DNA from 2 places in the Paraburkholderia sp. UCT31 genome. Region 2 is predicted to be linked to the other one. Evidence: predicted binding sites of a transcription regulator. Region 2 holds the regulator's gene; the other holds the start of a gene.
The links. The regulator FNR, encoded in region 2, switches genes on or off when oxygen is low (the NO sensors DNR and NnrR bind a similar motif). The targets are predictions, from matches to a motif close to TTGATNNNNATCAA.

Region 1: F6X40_RS37065 (universal stress protein) is a predicted target of FNR. The motif match lies at 1,854-1,867, and genes of this name have one in related genera.

The regions. Positions count from the first base shown of each region.
Region 1 is NZ_VZQP01000075.1:1,432-4,789, forward strand. Features, by position in the region: gene F6X40_RS37055 (SUMF1/EgtB/PvdO family nonheme iron enzyme) at 1-174, opposite strand, end outside; gene F6X40_RS37060 (helix-turn-helix domain-containing protein) at 289-1,056, opposite strand; gene F6X40_RS37065 (universal stress protein) at 1,278-1,745, opposite strand; gene F6X40_RS37070 (FadR/GntR family transcriptional regulator) at 2,027-2,716, shown strand; gene F6X40_RS37075 (acyl-homoserine-lactone synthase) at 2,772-3,358, opposite strand, start outside.
Region 2 is NZ_VZQP01000004.1:206,692-210,049, forward strand. Features, by position in the region: gene F6X40_RS04430 (universal stress protein) at 1-284, shown strand, start outside; gene F6X40_RS04435 (PAS domain S-box protein) at 318-1,418, opposite strand; gene fnr (fumarate/nitrate reduction transcriptional regulator Fnr) at 1,541-2,323, opposite strand; gene F6X40_RS04445 (response regulator) at 2,340-2,747, opposite strand.

The DNA.
Region 1 (3,358 bases), on a different contig from region 2:
ATTGCGATCGAACGCTTCGAGATGGCCGATGTAGAACACGACGCGGTGACGCTCGCGGATTGGCCGTTCATAGAGGTAGTCGGGTTTGACGATCGCAAACAGGTCGTCGGTGACTTGACGCGCGTCGAGCAGGCGCTGCACGAGCGGATGATGCGGGACAGGGTCGCGATTCATTGGGGCCGGGTCTCCATGCAACACGGTTGCCGTGGGGGGACGGTCTGAAAACTCTACCCGCTCGCAGGCGGCGTGCCAAGACTAACAGCGCGACCGTCTAGGCCACTCTGGCCGCTAGATCTGCCGCAAGCCTTCGAGATCGACGATGTGAATGTGCTTGCCTCGCGTGTCGATCAGGCCGCGTTTTTGAAATCTTGACAGGGTACGGCTGACCGTTTCGAGCGTCATGCCGAGGTAGCTGCCCATGTCCTCGCGCGTCATTCGCAGATTGAATTCCGACCACGAGTAGCCGCGCTGCGCATTGCGCTGTGACACGTCCAGCAGGAAGGCGGCGACGCGTTCGTCGGCGGACAGCGAGCCGAGCACCATCATCTGCGCGGCTTCGCTGACGATCTGCGCGCCCAGTAGCTTGTGCATGCGCTCCTGGATCGAACTGATTTCGCGACACAGCAGCTTCAGCGCGCTATATGGAACGATGCACACCGTGCTGTCTTCCAGCGCGACGGCGCTGCACGCATGGACGTCCGCGCTGATGCCGTCGAGCCCGAGCGGCTCGCCGGCCAGACGCAGCCCGGTGACCTGCTCGCGGCCGACGCGGTGGACCATCACAGTCTTCATCGAGCCGGAGCGCACCGCGTAGATATTGTCGAAGCGGTCGCCGCTGCGATACAGCGCTTCGCCGCGCGGCACCGAGCGCGCCGAACAGATCAGCGTTTCGAGCTTCGGCAGTTCCTCCGCCGACAGCCCCTGCGGCATGCAGATCTCACGCATCGAACAGCTGGAGCAGCGCGCGGCGGTACGTGCGGCTGCGCGTGCCGCCACGGCCTCGCGGTTGCCGGCGGAGCGGGTCGAGGAACGGGTCACAGCAGTAGGATTGAGCATGTTCGATTATTGGTAGTGGTGAAATTGTCCCACCCGCTATGACCCGCAACTGGCGGCAAAGTGACACGTTCGCTGCTCGGCAGTCCGAGCAACGGCGGTGCTCTGACGAAGGTGAGAAGGTGAGCCGCCGCGGCCTATATCGACGTCGCCCGTCGACGGGTAGCGTGGCTCGATTCCGGCAAGGCAGGGCGTGGCGTGCCGCCCTGCGCCTGATGAAAGAGTCAGGCGGGTTCCTTGTCGGTGCCCGCGGCGGACGGTACCAGCAGAACCGGAAGAGTGGCCTGGCGCACGCAGCGTTCAGCGACGCTGCCGAGAATCAGCCGCTGAAAGCCACGCCGGCCGTGCGTGCCCATCACGAGCAGGTCGGCGTTGAATTCGGCGGCGGCCTGCAGCACGATCTCGGCGACATCGCCGAGCGACGAAGCCTCGGAGACCGCCGGGTCGCCCTTCACACCTTGCTCGGCCATCACTTTCGAAAACTCGGCACGCAGCTCCTGGCCTTCCTCGATCAGGCGGTTGCGCAGGATCGACGGATCGTAGCCGGGCGCCTCGAAGTACATCGGCGTGTTTTCGACGACATAAAATGGCCGCAACACCGCGCCATTCGATTTGGCGAGATCGAGCGCCGCTTCGAACGCACGGCGTGAGGTATTGCTGCCGTCGACCGCTACAAGGATGCGTGTGTACATATCGGCTCCGCGTCAAAAATGCGTCTGCCACATTGCTAACCGCGGCAGGTTTATTGATCTTTTATACCAATGAAGCTTAGATGATTGCCCGAAAAGATGCACCGGACCAGGATGTAAATCAAACACTTGCCAAATATTCCGGCGCGGCGCGGACAAAATGGCGGGCGCGGCGGCGTGCGCGAAGCGGCCTGGCATGCTTACAACCCGTAAAACTTTGCTGAAGCCGAAACAGGGTTGGCCTTACAATCAAGCCATATTCAGACAAGCTGGCCAGTCCGCTGATGAACGATCGAAAAACCAAGGGCTTACCCGAGCAGATCTACGGCGACATTCTCAACCGCATCCTCGAAGGCGAGTACAAGGAAGGCGAGCGATTGCCGACCGAGCACGCGCTGGCGGAGCGTTTCGCCACGTCCCGACCGACCGTGCGCGAAGCGCTCGCGCGATTGCGGGCCGACGGCATCATCTCGACGCGGCACGGCTCTGGCACGACCGTCGCGCGGCGCCCCGATCCGGACGTACGCCGCTTCGCGCCGCTCGAAACGCTGTCCGATATCCGCCGCTGCTATGAGTTTCGCATCGTGACCGAGGCGGGCGCGGCCGCGCAGGCAGCGCTGAAGGCCGACGCCGACGACATCGCCGCGATCCAGCACGCGTGGGACGAGCTCGAGCGCATCATCGAGGCGCAGGGGATCGGCGCGAAGGATGATTTCCTGTTTCATCAGGCGGTCGCGCGCGCGTCGAAGAATCCGTTTTTCATCACGGTGATGTCGTTCATCGAGGAACAGATCCTGTTCAGCATGAACCTGTCGCGCAATCTGTCGCTCGTCAAGACGGTGGAGCGGCAGCGGCTGGTGCAGGCCGAACACATGGCGGTGCTCGACGCAATCCGCCGCAAGGACGCGGCGGGCGCGGGGGCCGCAATGCGCGCGCATCTCGAGAACGCGCTGGAACGGATGTTCGGTTCCTGAGTCCGCGCGCGGGTGAAGGCGGCGCGACTTTTGTCAGGCCGCGCTTCGGCGCGGCTCAAGCAGCGACGGCGACCGGCCCGAACAGCGAGGTCAGCGTTTTCGCGCTCACCGCGACGTCGAGCGCGACGGCCCGCTCGATGCCAATCTGCAGCGGCGGCCCGAGCCGGCTGATGTCGAGGCCGGCTCGGCGCAGCATCCTCTCGATCGGCGTGGTGGTCACCGTGACGTAATGCGTGATGCCCATGCGCTGCGCGAAGCGCATCACTTCCTGAATTGCGCGGATTGTCATATCCGTGAAACCAAACGACTGTTCCTCACCGCCGGTTTCGATCGCCCAGCGGCTCAGTTCCCAGATATGTCGCCCGACCGGCGCGGCCGCGCCATGCAATAGCTGCGGGAAGGTGTCTTTCAGCATGTTCGGACCTTCGGTCGGCATCAGGCGCCAACAGCCGCGCAACCGTTCGTCTTCGCCCTGAATCAGCATGTAGTACGGCCCGAGCGCGTCGTAGCCGTCGATCTCCATTCCCGCGATGGTCGGAATCTCCCAGCCGAGCCGGCCGTGAAAGACACGGGCGCGCAAGCGGTACATCTCGTTGATCAGTTCGTTGTCGAATTCCTGCCGGAGTCCAATTCGGATCGTGG
Region 2 (3,358 bases):
ACGGCCAATTGGTGCTGGAGGAGGCCGAACAGGCCTGCGCCGCCGCCGATGTGCCTTGCCGCCCTGAAATGATCGAGTCGGAGAGCCTGTCCGACGACGTCGCCGCGATCGTGCTGCGCCACGGCGAGCAGATCCACGCCGATCTGCTTGTGCTGGGCACGCATGGGCGACGCGGCGTGCGGCGCCTCGTGATCGGCAGCGTGGCGGAGCGGGTGCTGCGTTTCTCGACCTGTCCGGTGCTGCTCATGCGCGAGCAAAGCACCGAGGATGCGCCTGCAGAGTAACCCGCGACAGCGGGGCGCGACAGCGCGTGAGCATTACGCGAGCGCGTCGGCCGGTATCTGGATCGAGATCCTGAAGCCATGGCCCGGCGAGCTGGTGAACGACACGTTGCCGCGCAACTGCCGCACGCGTTCGCGAATGCCGAGCAAACCGAATGAATCTGTTCCCTGCGACCGATCCAGCGCGACACCCACGCCGTCATCCTCGATATCGAGCGATACGATGGGGCCCGCGCAGGTCATGTCGATGCGTACGCGGCTGGCCTTGGCGTGCCGCGCGACGTTCGTCAACGCCTCCTGAACGATGCGAAACAGCGCCGTCGCCGCGAATTCGCCGCATACCGGCTCGGCCGGTTCGAGATGCACGCTCGAGCGCACGTTGTAGCGTTTCGTGAAGTCTTCGGCCAGCCAGTCGAGCGCGGCGGCGAGCCCGAGGTCGTCGAGCAGCGGGGGCCGCAGATCGGCGGCGATACGCCGCAGCGAAGCGGCCATCCAGTCGATCTGCTTTTGCAGTTCGTGCGTCTGCGCGGCCAGCGGCTCGGTGTCGGCCTGGCTTTTCAGCTTCGCTTCGAGCAGCGCGACGCTCATTTTCAGCGCGGTCAGCCGTTGGCCGAGATCGTCGTGCAGTTCGCGCGCCATACGTTTTTGCTCGTTTTCGCGGGCGATCTGCACGTGCGTGGATACCTGATTCGCGCGTTCGAGTTCCGCGAGGCGCATACGTTCGGTCAGGTCGCGCGTGATCTTGGCGAAGCCGAGCAGCGCGCCCGACGCGTCGTGCACGGCGGAAACGACCACGTTGGCCCAGAAACGCGAGCCGTCGCGACGTACGCGCCAGCCTTCGTCTTCGCCGCGGCCTACGGCTGCGGCGATTTCCAGTTCGCGGGCGGGCTTGCCGGCCGCGATGTCTTCCGGGGTATAGAACTTCGAGAAATGCTGGCCGATGATTTCTTCGGGCGTGTAGCCCTTGATGCGCTGTGCGCCGGGATTCCAGCTGGTCACGCGGCCGGACACGTCGAGCATGAAGATCGCATAGTCCTGAACCGCATCGATCAACATGAAATAGCGATCCTCTACTGGCACGTCCGACACGGACGCCGCACCGGTGAAGCAGGAAGACTCGCCGCTCGACAGACCCATCGCTCCTCCGGGTGGTCACGCAAGGTCGCGCACCGCAACGCACCGAGTTATATCAGTTCGGGAGCGCTTGTTCCACCCCGCATGTCCCGCGAACGAACGTGAGGCGAGCGTCGCGTCGGCGTTCAAACCCGAGCCAGTCCTTCCGCGTCTTCGATGCGGATCGTTTTGCCGTTCGCCTTGACGAGGCGCTCGCGCTGGAACTTCGAGAACATCCGGCTCACCGTTTCGAGCTTCATGCCCAGAAAGCAGCCGATTTCCTCGCGGGTCATGCGCAAATGAAACTCCGCCGCGGAAAAGCCGCGCGCCTTGAAGCGCTTCGACAGATTCAGCAGAAACGTCGCGACGCGCTGTTCGGCGCTCATCGTGCCGAGCAGCATCATCTGGCTCGATTCGCGCACGATCTCGCTGCTCATCATCTGGTAGATGTGATGCTGCATCGGCTTCATCTCGCGACAGATCGCTTCGAGTTGCGCGAACGGAATGATGCACACGACGCTGTCTTCGAGCGCGATCGCATCGCAATTCTGCTTGCCCTCGCTGATGCCGTCGAGGCCGAGCGAGTCGCCGGCGATCTGGAAGCCAGTCACGTGCTCGCGGCCGTCGCGGTGCATGACCACGGTCTTGAACGATCCGGCGCGGATCGCGTAGATGCTTTGAAACACGTCGCCCGCGCGATACAGCGCATCACCGCGTTTGATCGAGCGCGTCGAGCAGATCAACGTGTCGAGTCGGCTCAGTTCGTCGGATGTCAGCTCGGGCGGCATGCAGATCGCGCGCATCGCGCAGGTGGAGCAGCGCGGCACGGCGTAGCGTGTGGCCGCGGTGCGTGGCACGACGTGGATCGGTACGACGTGCGAAGTGCGGGGCGCGTCGTGGCGGGGTTCACAGACTGCGGCAACTTGCATGATCGGCTCCTGGCGGTCAGACCGGATGCGCACGACGCGCATAGGCAATCGCTTCGATGGCACGGCAGGCGAGTTCGAACTCCGAGGTCTTGTCGAAGAAGAAGTCGGCGCCCGCCGCTTCGCACGCTCGGCGAAACGCCGTCGCGCAATGATTGGTCAACACGATGCTGACGATGGACGGCCGCACCCGCGACAGCGCCGCGAGCAGCAGCAGATTGGTCTTGCCCGAGAAGCACGGGTCCAGCACCGCGACATCGGCGCGACTCGCGACGATGTCGTCGAACGTGTGCTCGACGCCGGCGGACTCGCCGGCGATTTCGATGCCGGGAATCAGCGCGATCAGGCAAGCAAGCCGGCGTCGGACCTCGGTCGCATCGTCGACGAGGAAGACTCTCGATAAGGTGGCTGGCGGGGCGGTGTCCATACCGACCAGTATTGGCGACCTCATCTCAGAAATATATCGGCGGGGATTTAAGCGGCGCTAGGAGTTCGGGTAATGTTGTAGGAATATTCCTATGGTGTGGCTGCTTTGCTGTTCAATCAGAAGTGACGGGCGAACATATCGGCGTCGAAAATATATTAATACGAAGTGGCATTAAAGAATTGGAAAGCTGTGCGATAGACCGGCCATTATGTATTTTCAATTATTCGAAGAATAGTAAGTATCTGAGTGGGCTTGTTACTGCCGGGGAAGACGTGCCTACGATGCAAATTATCGATATTTCCCACTCCTGCTCATCGTCGACCGTGCTGGCACGATAGACGATAACGTCTGGACGCTGCCTTCCGAGGCTGCCCGGCGTTTCTAGCCTGTCTGCTGTTAAAAACCTCATCGGCGTGCGGCCATTTCGTCCTTGCCTTTTTCTTCTCCTTACCTAAATGCTAGGAGCATCGGAGGTGCCACTATGGCAGCAGCAACTATCACTTCGAAGGGCCAGGTCACGATCCCGGTGGACGTGCGCAACCAGCTCCCGAGCGGCGAGCCATTGACCTGCGTCAAGCCGCGCGGCGGCGCGCGCTTCACACTGTCGGCGC